Regions from separate parts of the Niveispirillum sp. BGYR6 genome, predicted to be linked through region 2. Evidence: riboswitches for the same ligand, from Rfam matches in the RefSeq annotation. Region 2 holds a riboswitch; the other holds the start of a gene.
The links. Region 2 has a riboswitch for S-adenosylmethionine ahead of PCJ49_RS03815 (hypothetical protein). Riboswitches for the same ligand answer to the same signal wherever they lie in the genome.

Region 1: another riboswitch for S-adenosylmethionine. It lies ahead of metZ (O-succinylhomoserine sulfhydrylase); the one in region 2 lies ahead of PCJ49_RS03815 (hypothetical protein).

What each region holds. Positions count from the first base shown of each region.
Region 1 is NZ_JANLNL010000005.1:184,631-196,444, reverse strand. Features, by position in the region: gene PCJ49_RS13410 (acyl-CoA dehydrogenase family protein) at 1-1,182, opposite strand, end outside; gene PCJ49_RS13405 (ActR/PrrA/RegA family redox response regulator transcription factor) at 1,278-1,862, opposite strand; gene PCJ49_RS13400 (ActS/PrrB/RegB family redox-sensitive histidine kinase) at 1,895-3,196, opposite strand; gene PCJ49_RS13395 (ABC transporter ATP-binding protein) at 3,289-4,083, shown strand; gene purB (adenylosuccinate lyase) at 4,293-5,588, shown strand; gene ugpQ (glycerophosphodiester phosphodiesterase) at 5,644-6,399, opposite strand; gene aroB (3-dehydroquinate synthase) at 6,407-7,537, opposite strand; gene metZ (O-succinylhomoserine sulfhydrylase) at 7,708-8,910, opposite strand; SAM riboswitch at 8,998-9,076, opposite strand; gene secB (protein-export chaperone SecB) at 9,206-9,706, shown strand; gene PCJ49_RS13365 (XRE family transcriptional regulator) at 9,834-10,409, shown strand; gene PCJ49_RS13360 (GNAT family N-acetyltransferase) at 10,420-11,421, shown strand; gene PCJ49_RS13355 (SDR family oxidoreductase) at 11,485-11,814, shown strand, end outside.
Region 2 is NZ_JANLNL010000001.1:890,850-902,663, reverse strand. Features, by position in the region: gene PCJ49_RS03835 (alpha/beta hydrolase) at 1-394, opposite strand, end outside; gene msrP (protein-methionine-sulfoxide reductase catalytic subunit MsrP) at 641-1,573, shown strand; gene msrQ (protein-methionine-sulfoxide reductase heme-binding subunit MsrQ) at 1,573-2,196, shown strand; gene PCJ49_RS03820 (L-serine ammonia-lyase) at 2,200-3,579, opposite strand; glycine riboswitch at 3,698-3,785, opposite strand; gene PCJ49_RS03815 (hypothetical protein) at 3,814-4,095, opposite strand; SAM-I-IV-variant riboswitch at 4,171-4,281, opposite strand; gene recA (recombinase RecA) at 4,402-5,442, opposite strand; gene PCJ49_RS03805 (hypothetical protein) at 5,634-5,954, shown strand; gene PCJ49_RS03800 (tetratricopeptide repeat protein) at 5,954-7,294, shown strand; gene PCJ49_RS03795 (PAS domain S-box protein) at 7,407-8,513, shown strand; gene mfd (transcription-repair coupling factor) at 8,618-11,814, shown strand, end outside.

The DNA.
Region 1 (11,814 bases), on a different contig from region 2:
GCAGGCCGTCACCGCCTGTTCTGCCGTGCGGTATTTGGCCAGTGCGGTCACCAGCCGCAGCCAGTCATCCCCCTGATCGGGATCGGCCAGATGGGCATCGAAGGCGAAGACCGACTCGAAGGACAGCACGGTGGCCGCCTCCAGCTCCATCTGCATATCCAGCAACTGGTCCTGCACCATCGGGTAATGGCGCAGCGTCTGGCCAAAGGCGGTGCGGTGCCCGGCCCAGCCGGCGGATTCCAGAAAGGCGCGGCGCAGCAGCCCGGCGGAGCCGACGGCGTTATGGATGCGGCTATATTCCAGGGCGGCCATCATCACCTTCAACCCGTCGGGCGGGGCCGCCACCTCCAGGGCGAAGGCCCCTTCCAAATCCAGTTCCGCCGTGGCCAGCCCGCGCGTGCCCGCCTTTTCCTTCAGGCGGCGGGTGCGGTAATGGTTGGGCGTGCCATCGTCCAGATGGCTGGGCACCAGATAGCAGCCCAGCCCGCGCCCGCCCGGCTCCGCCCCGTCGGGACGGGCCGTGGCCAGCGCCAGGCCGGAACCGGCATTGCTGGTGAACCATTTGATGCCATGCAGGCGAAAACCATCGTTACGGGCGTCGGCCCGCGTGGTGCTGGCCCCCACATCCGACCCACCATGCAACTCCGTGGCCCATGTGCCGCCGGACAGGGCCTGGCCATCCATCCGCACCAGTTCCGGCAGGTACCGCCCGCGCACGGCCGGCGGGGCCAGCTGGTCCAGCACATAGGCCACGGCGCCTGTCATGGTGACCGGGCAATGGATGGAGATATCGGCCTGGGAGAGCATATAGCCCATGGTGAAACAGGCGGTATGGGAGGGCGCCCCCGTCGGCCCCAGCCCTTCCGGCTGATAGGCCAGCCCCACCGCCCCGCGGCGATAGGCCTCCGCATGGCAGGCACGGTAATCCGGGTTCAGGATGATGCGGCCCCGCCGGTTGCCGTCACTATCATAGGCATCCAGCCGGGGCGGGGCGAAGCGGTCGGTATATTCGGCCTGTTCATCCAGGGGGCCGCCGGCCCAGGCGCCGAATTCCGACAGCCGCCCTTCATGGGCTTCCAGTACATGGGGGCTGCGGCGTTCCAGCAACCGGATCAGGTTGGTGTCGCTGTCGAACAGGTTGCTGCCGCGCGCGGTGCGCGGATAATCACTGTCGCTGGTCATCGGCGTTTCCCCTTGGTTATCCGCAAGATGAACCAAGGGGCGCACGCTGGAAAGGGGGACTGCAAAGGGTACTGGTCTTGGGCAAGCCCGGCCGGTCACGCCTTGGGGGCGTGCTTGTTCAGGATACGCTGCAGGGTGCGGCGATGCATTTTCAGCCGGCGGGCGGTTTCAGAGACATTGCGGTCGCATTGTTCAAACACCCGCTGGATATGTTCCCAGCGCACCCGGTCGGCCGACATCGGGCTTTCCGGCGGCGGCGGCAGGGGGCCATCAGCCAGCAGGGCCGCTTCCACCGCATCGGCATCGGACGGTTTGGGCAGATAATCCACCGCGCCGAACTTCACCGCCGCCACGGCGGTGGCGATATTGCCATAGCCGGTCAACATGACGATGCGGGCATCGGGCCGCGCGTCGCGCAGCGCCTTCACCACATCCAGGCCCGACCCGTCGCCCAGCCGCAGATCAACCACGGCATAGCGCGGCGCGCTTTCATGCGCCACCTCGATACCCATATTGACGCTATCCACCGCCACCACATCAAAGCCCCGCCGCTCCATGGCGCGCGCCAGACGGATGCGGAAGGGCGCGTCATCATCCACGATCAACAGGCTGCGCGAGGCATCGCCCGTGAAGGTCAATTTCGGCTGGTCCCCGGAGAGCAGGGCTTCATCGCTCATCATTCGGACTTTCTGCTTCGATCCTGAGAGGGGTTCTACACCGTGAAGGTGGGATGTTTCCAGCGGATGGCAACCATGGCCCCACCCGATCTGCCATTCGCATAGGTCACCACAGCACCGGAACGTTCCAGCAGTGTCTGTGCAATGAACAGGCCCAGCCCCATATTGCCCGCCGCCTCACGCGCTGCAAGGGTGCGACCGCTGACATAGGGTTCACCCAGCCGCGGCAGCAGGGCCGGCGGATAGCCCGGCCCGTCATCCTGCACCGTCAACGCCACGCCCGGTGCCGTCCAATCCACCGTCACCAGCACGCGCGAGGCGGCGAACTGCATGGCGTTCTGCAGGATATTGGCCATGCCATGCACCATTTCCGGCACTGGCTGCACATTGGGGGTGCCATCCTCCGGCTCGTTCACATTGACGACTTCCAGGCTGATGCCGGGGCGGAAATAGGGGCTGGCCGTCGTCTCCAACAAGGCGGCGATGGGCACGAACGGTTCCGCCCCGCCCCGGTCACCCGGCCGGCGCGACAGTTCGGCCAGAATGTCGCGGCAGCGCGCCACCTGGCTTTGCAGCAGGGCCACATCTTCGGCAATCGGGCTGTCGGGTGGCGTGTCGCGCGCCAGTTCCTTGGCCACCACGGCGATGGTGCCCAGCGGGCTGCCCAGCTCATGCGCGGCCGCTGCCGCCAGGGCACCCACGGCGGACGCGCTCTGCGCCCGGGCCAGCGCCTCCTGGCTGGCATTCAGCGCCATGGACAGGCGCCGGGCGCCATCCGCCACCTTATAGAGATAGCCGGCGATGAAGCCGGCCGACATGGTCAGCGCCGTCCACACCCCGAAGCGATAGACCGGCGGCAACCCCGCCTCCGTCTGGCCGGGCCAGGGCAGCGGCAGGGCAGTCAAAGCCAGGGTGGTGAAGCAGAGCACGGCCAGCGCCACCAGCATGGTCACCGCCTCCCGCCCCAGGGTGCTGGCCGCCACGGTCAGCGGGGCCAGCATCATCACGGCGAACGGATTATCCAGCCCGCCGGTCAGGTACAGCAGCACGGCCAGCTGTACCATGTCATAGGCCAGATAGAAGGCGGCGTCGCGGTCACCCAAAAAGGGCTGGTGGGCCAGGCGGCGGATGGCGAACAGGTTGATGATCACCGATACCGCCACCGCCGCCACGGCAAAGGGCAGGGGCAAGGGCAGGTTCAGGCCAAGCGTCACCATCGCCAAGGTGATGGACTGGCCCAGCACCGCGATCCAGCGGATGGTCAGCAGGGTGCGGGCACTGACCCGCCCCTCATTGCCCGGCAGCTGCGGATGGCTATTCGGGGTTGCTTCACTCATCCCTTTGTCCCACCATTATCAATCGCGGCCATCATTATGGCCATTTCCCTGACCAGATTAGGGGTGTTCCCGCTTCAGGACCATCAATCTTCATGCCCAGCGACACAGACAGAGACAAAGGCAATCCGCCCCCCGCCCCGCCCGCCATCCGGGTGGAGGCACTGACAAAGAAATTCGGCCCGGTCACCGCCCTGGACCAGATCAGCTTCACCGTGCCTGCAGGCCAGACGGTGGCATTGCTGGGCGGCAATGGGGCCGGCAAGACCACCACCATTTCCATCCTGCTGGGCCTGCTGCTGCCCACATCGGGAACGGTGGAGGTGCTGGGCCATGACATGGCCAGCCAGCGTTACCGCGTGCTGCCGCGGATGAATTTCTCCAGCCCCTATGTCGATCTGCCCCACCGGCTGACGGTGACGGAGAACTTGACCGTCTATGGTCATCTCTACGGGCTGACGGGGTTGAAGGCGCGCATCGCCCAGCTGGCGGAAGAGCTGGAACTGACCCGCCTGCTGGACCGGCCAGCCGGCAACCTGTCGGCCGGGCAGAAGACGCGGGTGGCGCTGGCCAAGGCCCTGATGAACGAGCCGGAATTGCTGCTGCTGGACGAGCCGACGGCCAGCCTGGACCCGGATACGGCCGACTGGATCAGAACCTATCTGGAGCGCTATCGCGCCCGCACCGGCGCCACCATCCTGCTGGCCAGCCATAACATGGCGGAGGTGGAGCGGCTGTGTGATGGCGTGCTGATGATGAAGGGCGGCCAGATCGTCGATCGCGGATCGCCGGCCGACCTGCTGGCCCGCTATGGCCGCGCCACGATGGAGGATGTCTTCCTGGACATTGCCCGTGACCGGCGCAGCAGCGATCAGGCCGCGCTGGGTTAGGGGTTATATACCCAAGTGCCAAACAAGCTCAAACGTCGCACGTGCGGCGCAAGCCAAGGGCGCCGATGCGCCCGCCCGGTGCTTGAGGGAAAATGTAAAAACCAAGGGACATGGCACCCTGTCCCGTCCGGCACTGGTCAGGGTGGATGCTTGCCCTTATGGTCCGCCCCGCCTTTCCCGCCACCTCTCTCGCGCCAGGGCCGACGACCATGATCCCCCGCTATTCCCGCCCCGAAATGACCCGTATCTGGGAACCGGAAAACCGGTTCCGCATCTGGTTCGAGATCGAGGCCCATGCCTGCGATGCGCAGGCCAAGCTGGGGGTGATCCCCGCCGAGGCCGCCAAGGCCGTGTGGGAGCGCGGGGCCTGGGAGATCGACCGCATCGACGAGATCGAGCGCGAGACCAAGCACGACGTCATCGCCTTCCTGACCAATCTGGCCGAGCATGTCGGGCCGGAGGCGCGCTTCGTCCATCAGGGCATGACCAGCTCCGACGTGCTGGATACCTGTCTGGCCGTGCAGCTGACCCAGGCCGCCGATCTGCTGCTGGCCGATCTGGACAAGCTGCTGGACGCGCTGAAGCGCCGTTCGCTGGAACATAAGTACACGCCGACCATCGGCCGCAGCCATGGCATCCATGCCGAGCCGACGACGTTCGGGGTGAAGCTGGCCGGCCATTACGCGGCCTTCGCCCGCAACCGCAAGCGCCTGGAAGCGGCCCGCGCCGAAATCGCCACCTGCGCCATTTCCGGTGCCGTCGGCACCTTTGCCAATATCGACCCGTTCGTCGAAGAATATGTGGCGGAAAAGCTGGGGCTGGCGGTGGAGCCGCATTCCACCCAGGTGATCCCGCGTGACCGCCACGCCATGTTCTTTGCCACGCTGGGCGTCATCGCCGCGTCGCTGGACAATCTGGCAACGGAAGTCCGCCACCTGCAGCGGTCAGAAGTGCGCGAGGCGGAGGAATATTTCTCCCCCGGCCAGAAGGGCTCCAGCGCCATGCCGCACAAGCGCAACCCGGTGCTGTCGGAAAACCTGTCGGGGCTGAGCCGTATCGTGCGCGGCTATGTCACCCCGGCTTTGGAGAATGTCACCCTGTGGCATGAGCGGGATATCTCCCACTCCTCCGTCGAACGCATGATCGGCCCCGACGCCACCGTGACGCTGGATTTCGCGCTCGCCCGCGCCACCGGTCTGGTGGAAAAGCTGGTGGTCTATCCGGAGAACCTGCAGAAGAACCTGGATATGCTGGGTGGCCTGCATAATTCCCAGCGCGTGCTGCTGGCCCTGACCCAGGCGGGGATGAGCCGCGAGGATGCCTATCGCGCCGTGCAGCGCAACGCCATGCCGGTCTGGCTGGAAGGCAAGGATTTCCGCACCATGCTGAAATCCGACGCCGATGTGGTGCAGCATCTGGGCGAAGCGCAGATCGATGATGTGTTCGATCTGGCCTATCACACCAAACATGCGGACACGATTTTCCGCCGCGTGTTTGGCGAGTAAGTGTAAGGGGGGGGCGGTCATTCGCCCCCCTTTTTTGTAGCGGCTGTGTGGCCCCTCAGCCCCGCCCCGTCAGCCCCTGCAGCAGACCCTTGGGCGTGTCGGTGAACAGGCTCTGGACGCCCCAGGTGAACAGGCGCAGGGCGTCGTTTTTGTCATTCACCGTATAGGCCAGCACCTGCCGGCCGGTGGCGCGGTAGGCGGCGACGGTTACCGCCGTTTCCCGTTTCGCATTGATGTTGATGGTGGTGACGTCCAGCCGGTCGGCAATCTCCGCCCAATTGGCCGGCACCTTATCCATCAGGTAACCGCGTGGCCAGTGCGGGGCCACGGTTTTGGCCATTTCCAGCGCTTCCACGGAAAAGCTGCTGATCAGCGGTGGCGGCCGGTCGGCCGGCCACAGGCTCAGCGCCAGCGACAGGGCGATGCCTGCCGTCTGTTCATCGCGGCCGGGGCAGGGCTTGATTTCCAGGTTCAAGCCCAGATCCAGCAATTGCGCCGCCTGGATCGCCTCCGCCAGGGTCGGCACCTTTTCGCCGCGAAACTCGCGGGAGAACCAGGAACCGGCATCCAGCTTGCGCATCTCGACGAAATCCATCTGCGCCGCAGGGCCATGGCCGTTGGTGGTGCGGTTCAGATCATCATCATGCAGCAGCACGGGCACGTCGTCCGCCGTCAGCTTCACATCCAGTTCCACCCACAGCGCGCCCTGCAGCGCGGCGGTGCGCATCCCGGACAGCGTGTTTTCCGGGGCATGGCGGGCGGCACCGCGATGGCCGATCAGCCGGGGGATGGTGAAGGGAGCAGCGGCCATGTCATCCTCACCCGGCCAGGGAAGCGGCAAAGACCGCCTTCACATCATCCAGCGCCACATCGGCGCAGCGGAAGGCCTTGCCGATGCCGCGCGCCAGGATGAAGGTGACGCGGCCATCCTTCACCTTCTTGTCCTTGGCCGTATGGGCCAGCAGCTTTTCCGCCGTCCAGGTGCCACCGCCCAGATGCGCCGCCGTCACCGGCAGGCCGACGGCGGCCAGATGCGCGCGGGCGCGCGCGGCATCCTCGGCGGGGCACAGGCCCATGCGCACCGACAGGTCAAACGCCATCACCATGCCGATGGCAACCGCTTCGCCATGCAGCAGGGCGTCGCCATAACCGGCCTCCGCCTCCAGCGCATGGCCAAACGTGTGGCCCAGATTCAGCAGCTCGCGCAGGCCCGATTCCTTTTCGTCCTGCGCCACGATGGCGGCCTTGGCCAGACAGGAGACACGGATGGCCTCTGCCAGCAGGGCGGGATCACCATCAACGATGGCCTGGCCCTGTTCTTCCAGCCATTGGAAGAAGCCGGGATTATCGATCAGCCCGTATTTCACCACCTCCGCATAGCCGGCCAGCACTTCGCGTTTCGGCAGGGTGGCCAGTGTGTCGGTATCGGCCAGCACCAGACGCGGCTGGTGGAAGGCGCCGATCAGGTTCTTGCCATGGCGGCTGTTGATGCCGGTCTTGCCGCCCACAGAACTGTCAACCTGACTCAACAGGGTGGTCGGCACCTGGATGAAATCCAGCCCGCGCAGCGCGATGGCGGCGGCAAAACCGCCCAGGTCACCCACCACGCCGCCGCCCAGCGCCACCAGCACCGTCTTGCGCTCGATGCCGCGCGACAGCAGCGCGTCCATCACTTCGCCCAGGCGGGACATTTCCTTGGATGCCTCCCCCGCCGGCACCACCACCGGTTCCAGCACCCGGGCGCCGCTGGCGGCAAGGGAGGCCAGCAGCGGCGACAGGTGCCGTTCGGCCACATGGCTGTCAGTCAGCACCACCAGCGGCCGGCCCGGCACCACCGCCTGGATCAGCGCCCCGGCATCGGCCAGCAGGCCGGCGCCGATATGGATGTCATAGGCGCGGTCATCCAAGGCGACGGGAACGATGCAGCGGTTGGTGCTGGGGTGCGACATGGAAGGGCACTTTCTGGATATGATGGGTAACTTTATTATGTGCTGTGGATTATACCAAGGGGCATGATCCATGCCCCTTGGAGGTCGACGACGGCCGGCCTGCGGGTACCACCGTGCCCGCGTAAGTCAAGCTGCCAGAGGCAGTGCCCGGCACCTGAGGGATATGACCATCAAACCAACTGATCCAGCCCGCGCTTCAGGTCGTTGATCAGGTCGTCGGCATTTTCCAGCCCCACCGACAGGCGGATGGTGCCAGCACCAATGCCCAGCGTGGCCTTTTCTTCCACCGTCAGGCGCTGATGCGTGGTGGTGAAGGGGTGGGTGGCCAGGCTTTTGCTGTCACCCAGATTGTTGGAAATCTTGATGACACGCAGGTTGTTCAGGGTGGTGAAGGCGGCAGCCTTGGCATCGCCCCGGAACGGCTTCAGATGGAAGCAGATCAGGTTGCTGCCGCCATCCATCTGCCGCTTCAGCAATTCGCGCTGCGGGTGGCTGTCCAGCCCGGCATACAGCACCCGTTCCACCGCCGGGTGGCTTTCCAGGAACGCGGCCACCTTCAAGGCGCTGGCGGACTGGGCGCGCACGCGCAGTTCCAGCGTCTCCAGACCCTTCAGCAGCAGCCAGGCATTGAAGGGGCTCAGCGCCGGGCCGGTATGGCGAAGATAGGGCGCCAGCAACGCCGCCACCTCATCATCGCACAGGATCGCACCACCCAGGCAGCGGCCCTGGCCATCAATATGCTTGGTGGCGGAATAGACAACGACATCCACGCCGAAATCACGCGGCTTTTGCAGCACCGGCGTGGCGAACACATTATCCACCACCACCTTGGCCCCGGCCTTGTGGGCCAGCGGCACCACATGCGACAGGTCCACCACCTCCAGGCACGGGTTGCTGGGGGTTTCCAGGAAGACCAGATTGGTGGGGACGGACAGGGCCTTTTCCCATTCCTCCGGCTTGGTGCCGTCGATGATCACGCTTTCAATGCCGAAGCGCTTGGCCAGATCGCTGACGATATAGAGGCAGGAGCCGAACAGGGCACGGCTGGCCACCAGCCGGTCGCCCGCCTTCAGCAGGCCGAACACGGCGGCATGGACAGCGGCCATGCCGGACCCGGTGCCGAAGCAGCGGGGGAACCCCTCATACTGGGCCAGCCGATCCTCAAACATCGCCACGGTCGGGTTGCGGAAGCGGCTATAGACGAAGCGCGACCCATCATTGATGAAAGCGGCCTCCGCCGCCTCGGCACTGTCATAGACATAGCCGGAGGTCATGAAGATCGCCTCGCTCGTCTCCTCAAACTGGCTGCGGCGGGTGCCGCCATGCACCAGCAGGGTGGCGGGGTTCAGATTGTCAGACGGATCATGTGCCATCGCTTCCAAGGCCCTTCATGCAAGCACGGGCCTGAAATGAAACAGGCCCCGACCGGCGGATCGAGGCCCTTTAGGCCGGGGAACCCGGCGGCAATGGCTTCGACCTTTTAGCAGTTTCTTTTCAACGTGGCCTGCAATCCGGTCACAAATCACCACGTAAGGCTTTTAAAGCCCCTCTGCCGCCGCCTGTCAAGCCAGCAGCGGCGCGATGCCACCATTGCCGAAAAACCCTATCCGTGCTAGTCCCGCCGGCAATCCTTAAACCCCGATGCATTCCAACCGGAGCAGGCATTTCATGAGCGACGAGACCAACGCCAACGGCATCGATACCGCCGAGGACAACAGCGCGCCGATCATGCCGCTCGTCGTCAATGTGCAGTATGTCAAGGATCTCTCCTTCGAGAATCCCAATGCCCCGCGCAGCCTGATGGCCGCCACCGAACAGCCGAAGATCGATCTGCAGGTCGATCTGCAGGGCCAGGCCCTGGGTGAGAATGTGGCGGAGGTGCAGCTGCGCCTGCGCGTGGAAGCCACGATGGGCGAGATGACCGCCTTCATCGCCGAACTGGTCTATTGCGGCGTCTTCACCCTGCCGCCGCTGCCGCAGGACCAGCAGCGCGCCGTGCTGCTGATCGAGGGGCCGCGCCTGCTGTTCCCGTTCGCCCGCCAGATCATCGCCGACATGACGTCCCAGGGCGGTTTCCCGCCCCTGCTGCTGCAGCCGCTGGATTTCGTCGATCTGTACCGCCGTCAGGTGCTGGGCCAGGGTATGCCGCAGACCCAGGGCAATGCCTGATCGCACACTTTCCGGCGCCGCCTGCGGGGCCGGGATGGGCAAGGCGAAAAGGGACAAGGCGTCGGGCATCCCCCCGGCGCCTTTTTCTTTGTTGTTGCAGTTCCGAATTTGGGATATTTTCTCATTTATGGAACAGAACGACACATCCCCTGATCTTGATGATCGCCTCGCTGCCCGTCTGGCGCAACTGCGCCAGGAACAGGGCTGGTCGCTGGATGAGCTGGCCGCCCGCAGCGGGGTCAGCAAGGCCACGCTCTCCCGGCTGGAACGGGGGGAGACCAGCCCCACGGCCAGCCTGCTGGGGCGGCTCTGCACCGCCTATGGCCGCACCATGTCGCGCCTGCTGGCGGAGGTGGAAAGCCAGCCGGTCAGCCTGCTGCACCCGGACCAGCAACCAGTCTGGATCGACCCCGGCACCGGCTTTCACCGCCGTTCCATTTCCCCACCGGCGAATGGCTTCGATACGGAACTGATTGAGGGCACTTTACCGCCAGGAACCGTGATCGATTACGCCGCACCGCCGGTGCATGGGCTGGAACAGCATGTCTGGATGCTGTCCGGCGGGCTGGAACTGATGCTGCAGGGCGTGCCCTATCGGCTGGCGCCGGGGGATTGCCTACGCTTCCGCCTGTTCGGCACCTCGCGCTTCACCGTGCTGGGGGAGGCGCCCGCCCGTTACCTGATCGCCATCACCCGGCCCTGAAGGGAGCATCATGCATTACGATCTTTGTGAGGTTGCCGGCGATGATCTGCCGGCGCTGCTGCCCGACCTTGTCCGCATTCTGCGCGCCTGCGTGGATGGTGGGGCTTCCGTGGGCTTCGTGCAGCCCTTTACGGCGGATGATGCCGCCCGTTTCTGGCAGGGCGTCTTTACCGGCGTGCGGGCGGGGGGCCGCCACCTGCTGACCGCCAAGCTGGAGGGGCGCACGGTGGGTACGGTGCAGTTGGTCACCGATATGCCGGCCAATGGTCGCCACCGGGCGGAAATCTGCAAGCTGCTGGTCCATCCGGACGCGCGCCATCGCGGCATTGCCGGTGCGCTGATCCGCCGCGCGGTGGAAATCGCCCGTACCCAGGGCAAACGCCTGCTGGTGCTGGATACGCGCAGCGGCACGGTGGAGCCACTCTATGCCGCCCATGGCTTCCAGCTGGTCGGGCAGATTCCGCTATATGCCCAAGACCCGGACAGTGATTTCATTTCCGCCACCAGCGTGATGTATCGGATTTTGCCGGAACCGGTCACGGGTTTGACCATCGAGGCGGCTCAGCCAGACGATGCGGCGGTGCAGCCGCTGCTGGATGCCCTGTCAGCCAACCTGCTGGCCCGGTTCGGCAGTGATGGGCGGCGCGGGTTGGCGGGCTGGGACGCCGTGGCCGGGCGCAGCGCCTTCGCCTTGGCCCGACTGAAGGGGGAACCGGTGGGCTGCGGCGCCATCCGCCCCCTGGAAGGCGTGACCGGTAGCGCTGAAATCAAGCGCATGTATGCCATGCCGGGCACGGTGGGGGTGGGGGCGGCCGTGCTGGCCTGGCTGGAGCAGCAGGCACGCACCCTGGGATATCGCCAACTGGTGTTGGAAACCCGCTGGGCCAATGACCGGGCCTGTGCCTTTTACCGTCGTCACGGTTACCGCGTGACCGGTAACTATGCCCCCTATGTCGGCCGCGCTGAATCGGCCTGTTTTGCGAAGCGCTTGTCACCGCAGCACACGGGTTGACGGCACCGGCCCGACCCGCGCACCATGGCGCCTTGATTCCATATAGTCTGGGAGCGTTGGGACATGGGAAGGCTGCAGGATCGCGTGGCACTGATCACCGGTGCCGGCAATCCGGTGGGGCGCGCGGTGGCGCAGGCCTTCGCGGAGGAAGGTGCCCATCTGGTGCTGCAATATGAAGATGTCTCGCAGCGCCCCGTTACCAATGAACTGGTCCGCCAGATTGAACGGTCGGGTCGCCGCGCCGTGGCCCTGATGACGGAGATCAGCGGCCCCAACGGCGCCTATATGCTGACCGAAGCGGCGGTGGCCGGGCTGGGGCGGGTGGATATCCTGGTCAATAATGCCGGGATGCGCCCGGCCATTCCGGTGGTGGATACCACGGCCGAACAGTTT
Region 2 (11,814 bases):
TGGCCAGCTGGCGGCACAGCGTATCATGGCTGTCCAGATCGCCCACCGTCCAGCCGCCGCCATGGAAGAATAGCAGCGCCGGCAGCGGCCGGAATCCGAAGGACGGCCGGTAGAGCCGCAGGTTCAGCTTGCCGGCCGGGGTATTGATCACCTCCTCCCGGATGGAGGCGATGTCCGGCACCGTCGGCCCCAGCGCCCGGCGTACCTGGGTGAAGATTCGGCGGGTTTCCGCCAGATTGCGCCCAGCCGTGGCGCTGCCCCCGATCAAGGTCACCACATCCGCCACCTCTGGCGACAGGCCGGGGCCGACCACGAAATCCGGCACATCCGGCACCAGACGCAGGGAACTGTCGGCCGGAACGGGTTTGGAGAGCGGCAGCACATTGGTGGACATCGGTTTTCCTCCGCCAGAAAGAGGAAGGTCGCCAGGGGAACGACGCTTTCTGAGGGGGATGGTGTCGGTTATTTCCTATTGAGTCAATGGGAATTATGTTTTTGTTTGTGAAATATCAATATAAACACATTTTATATGTAGATATGTATTCCTGTCGCAGCCTCGGCCTCGGGGCTAGCCGTGGCGGCGGCGCGCGCTTATCTTCTGCCCATGGGTTCCCCGCCCGAATGATGTGAGGAAAAGCCGATGCTGCTGCGCCATGCCCCCGATCTGGGCGAACGCGATGTGACGCCCCAGGCGCTCTATCTCAGCCGCCGTCATCTGCTGGCCGGGGCTGGTGGGCTGCTGCTGGCCGGCAGTGCCGCCGCCGCCCCGCTGACGGCGGCCAAAAGCAGCCTTTCCACGGACGAGCCTCCTACGCCCCTGAAGGACATCACCAGCTATAATAATTATTACGAGTTCGGCGTTGATAAGTCGGAGCCGGCGCGCAATGCGCATCGGCTGACCACCAGCCCTTGGAATGTGCAGGTGGATGGCATGGTGGCCAAACCCACCAACTTTGCCCTGGAAGATATCATCAAGCCGGCCAAGCTGGAGGAGCGCATCTACCGGATGCGCTGCGTGGAAGGCTGGTCGATGGTGATCCCCTGGATCGGCTTCCCCCTGGCCGATCTGCTGGCGCGGGTGGAGCCGCTGGGCAGCGCCAAATATGTGGCCTTTGAAACGGCCCTGCGCCCCAATGAGATGACGGGGGTGGGCGGTTTCCTGAAGGTGCTGGACTGGCCCTATCGGGAGGGCCTGCGCCTGGATGAGGCGCTGCACCCGCTGACCCTGCTGGCCGTGGGGCTGTATGGGGAGACGCTGCCCAACCAGAATGGGGCGCCGCTGCGTCTGGTGGTGCCGTGGAAATATGGTTTCAAGGGCATCAAATCCATCGTCCGCATCACCCTGACGGACAAGCAACCGCAGACCAGCTGGAACATGCAGGCGCCGCAGGAATATGGCTTCTATTCCAACGTCAATCCGGAGGTCGATCATCCGCGCTGGAGCCAGGCGACCGAGCGGCGGATCGGGGAAGGCGGGCTGTTCGCCAAGCGCCGGCCGACCCTGCCCTTTAATGGCTATGCCGATCAGGTGGCCGGGCTTTATACCGGCATGGATTTGCGGAAATTCTATTGATGGCTGCCCTGCCGCGCTGGCTGCGCCAGCCTGCCTTCCCCTCCTGGCCGCTCTATCTGCTGGGGCTGGTGCCGGGTGTCTGGCTGTTTGTCCAGGCGCTGACGGATAATCTGGGGGCCGATCCGGCCAAGGCGCTGGAACGCGGCCTGGGGGAATGGGCGCTGCGGCTGATCATTCTGGGGCTGGCCATCACGCCGCTGCGCCAGTCGCTGGGCATCAACTGGCTGCGCTATCGCCGGGCGGTGGGGTTGCTGGCCTTCTTCTATGTGCTGGCCCACCTGATCACATATATCCTGCTGGATCAGGGGCTGGATTGGGCGGCCATCGGCGCCGATATCCTGAAACGGCCTTATATCACCATCGGGATGCTGGGCTTTGTGCTGCTGCTGCCGCTGGCGGTGACCTCCAACAATGCCATGATCCGCCGGCTGGGCGGCGTGCGCTGGCGCCGGCTGCATCGGCTGGTCTATCCGGCAGCGCTGGCCGGGGCCGCCCATTTCCTGCTGCTGGTGAAATCCTGGCCGCTGGAGCCCATCATCTATGCCACCATCGTGGTGGCCCTGCTGGGCTGGCGTCTGCTGCCCCGTGGCGGGCGTGAGCGACCCGCCACGGGGAGACTTTAAAAATCAACAGCCCACCACATTGACGGCCAGCCCACCCAGGCTGGTTTCCTTATATTTGGAACTCATCTCCACGCCGGTCTGGCGCATGGTTTCAATCACCGCGTCCAGGGAGACGACGTGGCTGCCATCGCCGCGCAGGGCCAGATAGGCGGCATTGATCGCCTTCACCGCGCCCATGGTGTTGCGTTCGATGCAGGGCACCTGCACCAGCCCGCCGATCGGGTCGCAGGTCAGGCCCAGATTATGTTCCATGCCGATCTCGGCGGCATTTTCGATCTGCTGGTTATTGCCGCCCAAGGCTGCGGTCAGCCCGGCGGCGGCCATGGAACAGGCCACCCCGACTTCCCCCTGGCAGCCCATTTCGGCCGCCGAGATGGAAGCGCGAATCTTGTACAGAAAACCGATGGCCGCCGCCGTCATCAGCAAGGTGCGCGATCCGGCGCGGTTGGCGCCGGAGACAAAGGTCTCATAATATTTCAGTACGGCGGGCAGGATGCCGGCCGCCCCATTGGTGGGGGCTGTCACCACCCGGCCGCCGGCGGCATTCTCCTCATTCACGCTCAGCGCATAGAGGCTGACCCATTCGAACACGTGGGACGGCTCGATGCGGGGCATACTGGCCATCAGGGTCTGATGCAGGGAACGGGCGCGGCGGCGCACCTTCAGCCCGCCCGGCAGGATGCCATCCTGCCGGCAGCCGCGCTCGATGCAATCCAGCATGGCCTGGCGCACCTTGTCGACAAACTCCACCGTCTCGGCCCGGCTACGGAACGCCTCCTCATTGGCCCAGACAATATCGGCGATGGACAGGCCCTGCTGTTCCCCGATGGTCAGCAGCTCGGCACCGGAACTGAACGGGTGGGGCAGGGTGACATTGGGCCGGTCGCCGGCATCGGCCCCTTCCATGCGGATGGCCCCGCCGCCCACGGAATAGAAAACCTGCTCCAACTGCCGCCCATCGACATAATGCGCGGTAAAGCGCATGGCATTGGCATGGAAGGGCAGGAATTCCCCCATGCGGAAGCGCAGATGGTCCGCTTCCACAAAATGGATCGCCGTACCACCGCCCAGCGGCAGTGACTGGTCACGCGCGATGGCGGCGATCAGGTCCGGCACGGCATTGGGATCGATGCGGTCCGGCAGCCAGCCGGACAGGCCCAGCAGCACGGCATGGTCGGTGGCATGGCCCTTGCCGGTCAGCGCCAGCGAACCATAAAGATCGCAGGTGACCATATGCGGCTGGCCATGGGCGGTGGCCATGGCGGCAAAGACCGCCCCCGCCCGCATGGGCCCCACCGTGTGGGAACTGGACGGGCCGATGCCGATGGTGAACAGATCGGTCACCGAAAGGGAAGGGAACAGCGGGGCGGCGGCAATGGTCACGATGGCGGACACTCCTTGCGTGGCGGCTTTTTCTGCCGCCCGGTTGTGCCCGCTCTGTCTGTTTGCCTGAGATCGCTATCCCTTCGGCGGGCGCGCGAAGCGCCACTTTCCAGATATTATGTCCGACGGGTCCTTTTGCCTGAGAGTTTCCGGGGCGGTTGCTCCTTCGGCGCTGGCGCAGGGCCAGTCTCTCCCTCGTCGGGTAGCATCCATTCCATTGTTGCAGGGCTGCTGTCAAGCCATGCCGTTCGCCCAGCAAACCGCCTGTTCCACCTGATCCCCTTCCAGCACCCGCAACAGGGCGACCAGCCCGCCGCTGCGCCCCGGCTGGCGTTGCACCCGGTAAATATGCGTCCACAGCCCGCGGCTGCGATGCAGCACCACGAACAGGGCGCGGTCGCCCTCGGTGGGGCCGACCGGCTGCACCTGATCGCCCGGGGCGGCAATCAGGTCACGCAGCCATTCATCACCCGGATGAAAGGGGGCGGGGGCCAAGGGTGCGGTCACAAACATCATGCACTCCACAAAAGGCACCAACAGGGCCACAGGAGGCAGGCGTGACGGGACCAGGCCAAAGGGTGGAGAGGGAATCGCCGCCCGCTTCGTTGCCAGTAAACCGGCCGCATCGCCCCGTCAGAGGCCGCCACCTTGCCCGGGTCGGCAGGTTGGCGCCGGACCCAAGTCCGGCTCTGGATGCTGGAAGAAATCTTCCTGGTGCCGCTTTTATCCCAGTTGGGCCGGCCGCGCAAGGGTATGAAAAAACCCCGCCCGGCGAAAGACCGGGCGGGGCTGCAGAACGATCCCCGTGCGAGGGAGAAAGGATCATTCGGGGCTGGACGCATCCCCATCGCTCTCCGGCGTGCCCATCATGGCGCCCGCCACGATGCCGGCATTGGCGCGGATTTTCTGTTCGATGCTGTCGGCCACGGCCGGGTTGCTGCGCAGGAAGGTCTTGGCGTTTTCACGCCCCTGCCCAATGCGCTGCCCGTCATAGGAGAACCAGGAACCGGATTTGTCCACCACGCCGGCCTGGATGCCCAGATCCAGCAGTTCACCCACCTTGGACACGCCTTCGCCATACATGATGTCGAATTCGACGACCCGGAAGGGCGGGGCCATCTTGTTCTTCACCACCTTCACGCGGGTCTGGTTGCCGGTGACGGTTTCCCGATCCTTGATGGCGCCGATGCGGCGGATATCCAGGCGGACAGAGGCATAGAATTTCAGCGCATTACCGCCGGTCGTCGTTTCCGGATTGCCGAACATGACGCCGATCTTCAGGCGGATCTGGTTGATGAAGATCACCAGACAGCGCGACTTGGAGATGGAGCTGGTCAGCTTGCGCAGCGCCTGGCTCATCAGGCGGGCGTGCAGGCCGACATGGCTGTCGCCCATTTCGCCTTCCAATTCGGCGCGCGGCACCAGGGCCGCCACCGAATCCACCACCAGCACGTCGATAGCACCGGAGCGCACCAGCGTGTCGGCGATTTCCAGCGCCTGTTCGCCGGCATCGGGCTGGGAGATCAGCAGCTCATCCACATCCACGCCCAGCTTGCGGGCATAGGAGGGGTCGAGCGCATGTTCAGCATCCACAAAGGCGCAGACGCCGCCATTCTTCTGTGCCTGGGCGATGGCGTGCAAGGCCAGCGTGGTCTTGCCCGAGCTTTCCGGCCCATAAATTTCAACGATGCGGCCACGTGGGAGACCGCCGATACCCAGGGCGATATCCAAACCCAGCGAACCGGTGGACACGACTTCCATTTCGGAAATCGCCTCCTTGGCACCGAGCTTCATGATGGAGCCCTTGCCAAAGGCGCGTTCGATCTGGCCGAGTGCTGCGTCCAGAGCTTTTTGCTTGTCCATGGGTGTTTCAACCAGACGAAGTGGAGCTGCCGACATAATTGTCCCCTTCCTTCTCGCACGGATAGGTGTCTGCGTTCAACTGAACCTGTTGTACGCGGTTTGTTCTTGGCTGCCAAGTGGAAATGTTCTTATTCCGTTCGCGTTCATGCGCCCCCTGTCGCGGCAACCCGAAAGGCGTTAGGATCGGCCCCATGATATTGCCCTGTCGCCCCCTGGCATTGTCCGCCTTTACGCTGCTGACCGCTGTTGCCGCCGCGGGGGCGGAGCCATCAGCTGCGCCGGAAAAGGAGGCGTCGCCCCCCGTGGCGGATGAGGTGATCGTCACCGGGCGACGCAATGGGGAACCCGGCTTTCAGGAACAGCAGGAATATCACGATCAGGAATATCGCCGCCTGAAGCAGATTTACGATCCCGATCCGCCGCCGATTCCGCGCAGCGATCAACTGACGCGGATGCCGGAGGCCGTATCCTCCACCGTGCAGGGCCAGCCCACGCTGATGGAACGGTTCTGATGGCCGTGAGTGTGAAGGATTTGGTCGCCGCCGCCGGTCAAGCAGAGTCGCGGGGCGACGGGCCGGGCGCGTTTGCCCTGTGGGAACAGGTGCTGACCCTCGCGCCCGACCATGCCATTGCCCTGCTGACCCTGGGGGATGCGGCACGGCGGGCCGGCGACAAAGGGCGGGCGGAAAGCCTGTTGCGCCGTGCCCTGGCCGCATCCCCAGCCCTGGTTCCCGCCCGCTGTGCCCTGGCCAACCTGTTGCTGCATGATGGGCGGGAGGCGGAGGCGGGCACGCTGCTGGCCAAGGCGGCGGAGATGGCCCCCGACACGGCCTATGTCTGGCGCGATCTGGGCCTGTTCCACCGGGTGACGGGTGACGCCGAAGCCGCTCTGGCCGCGTTTGAACGCGCCCTGGCCCTGGCACCGGATGATAAAGCCTCGGCCCTGGGGCGTGCGCTCTGCCTGTTGCGGCTGGGCCGCTGGGGGGAGGGGTTTGCCGCCTATCATCACCGCTGGTCAGTGGCCGCCCGCCCGCCCCGGCACGTTCATATTCCCCCCTGGCAGGGGGAAGAGCTGTCGGGAAAACACATCCTGGTCTGGGATGAACAGGGGGCAGGCGACACCATCATGTGCGCCCGCCTGATCCGCCAGCTGGAAGCGCTGGGCGCGCGCGTGACGTTTGAGCTGCCCCCGGCCCTGCTGCCCTTGTTCCTGGATGGACGATTCGGCCGCCCCCTGGCACGTGGCAAGCCGGTGCCGGCGGCCGATTTCCAGGTGGCCCTGCTGGACCTGCCAGGCCTGTTGGGCCTGACACCGACGAGTATCCCCTGGGACGGACCCTATCTTGCCGCCGATCCGGCTATGGCCGCGCTCTGGGCCGGACATCTGCCCAAGCGGCCGGGGCGGCTGCGCATTGGGTTCAGTTGGGCGGGCAACCCCGCCCATCCGGGCGACCGCTGGCGCAGCCCCGGTCTGGCCGCCTTTGCCCCGCTGCTGCAACGGCGGGAGGTGGATTGGTATGCGCTGCAGGTGGCCAGCGGGCGGGAGGAACTGGCCGCCCTGCCGCTGCCCCCCCATGTCACCGACCTGGGTGGGGCCGTCAGCACCTGGATGGACAGTGCCGCCATCCTGTCCCATCTGGACCTGCTGATCACACCCGACAGCGGGCTGGCCCATCTGGCCGGGGCCATGGGACGGCCGGTCTGGACCCTGATCGCCACCGATACCGACTGGCGCTGGCTGGCGGGGGAGGGGAAGACCGGCTGGTACCCCACCATGCGCCTGTTCCGGCAGGTGCGTTGTGGGGACTGGGCCGGATTGCTGAACCGGCTGAATCATGCACTTCCCGCGTGAAATCGGGAAACGTTAACAACGTATAAATAAAGCATTTCTTGCGAACATGGCCGGGACTGGGCAAAATCCACCGGTTTTTGCTTCCCCTGCTTTTCGCCGGAGGGTCTCCATCATGGCCGCAACCATCCTTTCCGCTGTGCTGGACCTGATGCCGGATGGGGTGGCGATCTATGATGCGCAGGAACGGCTGGTGCTGACCAATCCGGCCCTGCGGGCGATGTTCCCCATTCTGGCCAACCTGATGGAGCCCGGCATTTCGTTTGAGGTGCTGTTGCGCGCCAGCATTGAGGTGGGGGATAATCTCCACGCGCTGGGCCATGACCGGGAGGAATATATCGCCCAGCGTCTGCGGGAATTCCGCGACCCGGACCCGGTCCCGCAGGAAATTCTGCTGGCTGACGGGCGCTGGGTGCGGGTGCAGGACCAGCGCCTGCCTGATGGCGGCCTGCTTTGTCTGCGGACGGATATTTCCGACCAGAAGCGGCAAGAGTTGCGCTTGCAGGAAAGTGAGCAACGTTATCGCCAACTGGTGGATCTGACACCGGATGGCATTGTCGTGCATGATAGCCAGGGCCTGTTCCGCTTCCTCAACAAGGCGGGCCGCGTCATCATGGGCATGTCGCCCGATGAAAGTCTGGACGGGCAGCATGTGCTGGACCACACAACAGAAGAATCCCGCCCGCTGGCCGAACTGATGCTGCGCCGGCTCAACAGCGGGGAGGCGTTGCGCCAAGTGCGCCAACCTGTGCAACGCAAGGATGGCGCCCAGTTGCTGCTGGATGTTTCGGCGGTGCCATTTGACAGCGCTGGCGAACGGCTGGTGCTCTGCCTGTTCCGCGACATCACGGCAGAGGCGGCGGCCAGCCTGCGCCTGCGGGAGAGCGAGGCGCGTGCCCGTTCGATTCTGGAGACAGCACTGGATGCCATCATTACCTTCAATGATGCGGGTCTGGTGATGGAACTGAACCCGGCAGCGGAACGGATATTCCAGCGCAGCCGGGGGGCGGCGCTGGGTGCCTCCCTCGCCGACATGATCCGCTTGCCGGAAGGCTCTGAGCTGCCGGAATGGCTGGAAGGGGTTGGGGGCGCGGGCCAGCGGCTGCTGGTGCAGGGGGGGCGCGCCGATGGGCAGACATTCCCGGCCGAACTGGCCGTCACCGCCGTGCCGCTGGGGCCGGGCAGGCGCTACACTGCCTATTTGCGGGAGATTGCGGACTGACCGGTTGGGCGTGCAAATAGCGTCCCCCTTTTGTTCCCTTATGCGCCTGGGCCTGCTATAAACCCGGCTTCCATCATTGCCGCATGATCGAAGAGCCGGTTCCCATGACTGTCATCCCCGCGCCCGATATCGCGCTGAACCTTGGCCATCCGCGCCGGATGCTGCTGTCCGGTGCGCCCGATGGGCAGGATTCCCGCCTGCTGGCGGCGCTGGCGAAAAAGGGCGGCGGGGCCGGGCTGCTGCATGTCGCCACCGATGATGCGCGGGCCGCCCGGCTGGCTGAACAGGTGGCTTTCTTCGATCCGGGTGTGGAGGTGCGGCTGTTCCCGGCCTGGGACTGCCTGCCCTATGACCGCGTGTCCCCCAATGGGGAGATTGTGGCCACCCGCATTTCCACCCTGACCCGGCTCTTGCAGGTGGCAAAGGGCGGGGCGGTGCCGGGTGGCTTGCTGGTCATCACCACGGTGAACGCGCTGGTGCAGAAGGTGCCGCCGCGTCTGGCCTTTCGCAATGCCAGCTTCGCCGCCAAGGTGGGTGATCGCATCAATGTGGCAGAGCTTCAGCGCTTCCTGTCGCAGAACGGCTATATCCGCGCCCAGACGGTGCGGGAGCCGGGGGAATTTGCCGTGCGCGGCGGCATTATCGACCTTTTTCCCCCCGGCAGCCAGGAGGCGTTGCGCCTGGACCTGTTCGGCGATGATCTGGAAGGTGTGCGCAGCTTCGACCCCATGACTCAGCTGACGGTGGAAAAGCGCGATAATTTCGTGCTGACACCCATGTCAGAGGTGTTCCTGGACGAAATGTCGATCCAGCGCTTCCGCACAGGTTACCGGGAACATTTCGGCGCCGTTATGGATGACGATCCGCTCTATGTGGCGGTGAGTGCGGCGCGCAAACATGCCGGCATGGAACATTGGCTGCCCTTGTTCCATAGCGGCATGGAAACCCTGTTCGATTACCTGCCCCATGCCGCCCTGAGCCTTGATCCGAATGTCGAGGAAGCCCGTGATGAGCGGTTGGAACAGGTGCAGGATTTCTATCAGGCCCGCCGCACCATGGTGGAGGCGGAGAAGAAATCCGGCAACCCGGCCTATAAGCCGGTGCCCCCCTCGCTGATGTTCCTGGATGGCGACACGTTCGACCGGCATCTGGCGTCGCGCGCCGTGGCCCAGCTATCGCCCTTCGCCGCCGTGGAAGGGGAGGTTGCCAACAAGGATCTGGCCGATGGCGGTGGGCGCAAGGGCCGCGATTTCGCCGATGCCCGCGTGCAATCCGGCGTGAATGTCTATGAGGTGCTGCGCGACCATATCAACGCCCTGGCCGAGGAAGGCCGGGTGACGGTGATCGCCGGCTATTCCGCCGGTTCGCGCGACCGTCTGCTCTCCGTGTTCAAGGAGCATGGGCTGGCGAAGCTGAAGGCGGTGGAAAGCTGGGCCGATGTCACGGCCTTGCCGAAGGGCACCACGGCGCTGGCCGTGCTGCCGCTGGACCATGGCTTTACAGCACCTGGCCTGGCCATCATCACCGAACAGGATATTCTGGGTGACCGGCTGGTGCGCGCCGGCACGCGCAAGAAGCGGCGCAATGCCAATTTCATTGCTGAGGCGGCGTCCCTCAACCCCGGTGATTTTGTCGTCCATATCGATCATGGCATCGGCAAATATGATGGGCTGGAAACGCTGGATGTCGGCGGCGCCCCGCATGATTGCCTGCGCCTGATCTATGATGGCGGCGACAAGCTTTATGTCCCGGTGGAGAATATCGAAGTCCTCTCCCGCTATGGCAGCGAGGAGGCGGGGGCCACGCTGGACAAGCTGGGCGGGGCCGGTTGGCAATCGCGCAAGGCCCGCGTCAAGCGCCGGCTGAAGGATATGGCCGATGCGCTGTTGCGCATCGCGGCGGAACGCGCGCTGCGCCGTGCCGATGCCATCCCCATCCCCGATGGCGCCTGGGATGAATTCTGCGCCCGCTTCCCCTATGCCGAAACCGATGACCAGTTGCGGGCCATCGAGGATGTGATTGAGGATTTGGGCTCCGGCAAGCCGATGGACCGGCTGATCTGCGGCGATGTCGGTTTCGGCAAGACGGAGGTGGCCTTGCGCGCCGCCTTTCTGGCGGTGATGGCGGGCCATCAGGTGGCCGTCGTGGTGCCCACCACCCTGCTGGCCCGCCAGCATTCCCGCACCTTTGAGGCGCGTTTTGCCGGGCTGCCGGTGCGCATCGGCCAATTGTCCCGCATGGTGACGACGAAGGAGGCCAACCAGACCAAGGCCGGGCTGGCCGATGGCACGGTGGATATCGTCATCGGCACCCATGCCTTGCTGGGCAAGGGGGCGGAGTTCAAGCGCCTGGGCATGGTGATTGTCGATGAGGAACAGCATTTCGGCGTGAAGCAGAAGGAGCGGTTGAAGGAACTGCGCGCCGATCTGCATGTGCTGACGCTTTCTGCCACGCCCATCCCGCGCACGCTGCAACTGGCCTTGTCGGGCGTGCGCGAATTGTCGGTCATCGCCACGCCGCCGGTGGACCGGCTGGCCGTGCGCACCTTCGTGCTGCCCTTTGACCCGGTGGTGATCCGCGAGGCGATCATGCGGGAGCATTATCGCGGCGGCCAGACCTTCTATGTCTGCCCACGGGTGGAGGATTTGGCCAAGGTACGGGTGCGGCTGGAAGAGTTGGTGCCGGAGGTGAAGCTGATCACCGCCCATGGCCAGATGGCGGCGACCGAGCTGGAAGACGTCATGACCGCCTTTGACGATGGCAAATATGATGTGCTGCTGGCCACCAACATCATTGAAAGCGGCCTGGATATCCCCAGCGCCAACACCATGATCGTCCACCGCGCCGACCTGTTCGGTCTGGCTCAGTTGTACCAGATCCGGGGCCGCGTCGGCCGGTCCAAGGTGCGCGGTTACGCCTATCTGACCTACCAGCCCAAGACGGTGCTGTCCGCTACGGCGCAGCAGCGCCTGCATGTGCTGGAAACGCTGGATAATCTGGGGGCGGGCTTCCAGCTGGCCAGCCACGATATGGATATCCGGGGTGCCGGCAATCTGCTGGGCGAGGAACAATCCGGCCAAATCCGCGAGGTGGGGGTGGAGCTTTACCAGCAGATGCTGGAAGAGGCGGTGGAGGCCGCACGCGGGGGCCGGACAGAGGCGCAACGGGCCGAAGATAGCTGGTCACCGCAGATCGCGCTGGGGATGCCGGTGCTGATCCCGGACAGCTATGTGCCCGATCTGGGGGTGCGGCTGACGCTCTATCGTCGCCTGTCCGATCTGGCCGACAAGGCTGAGGTGGA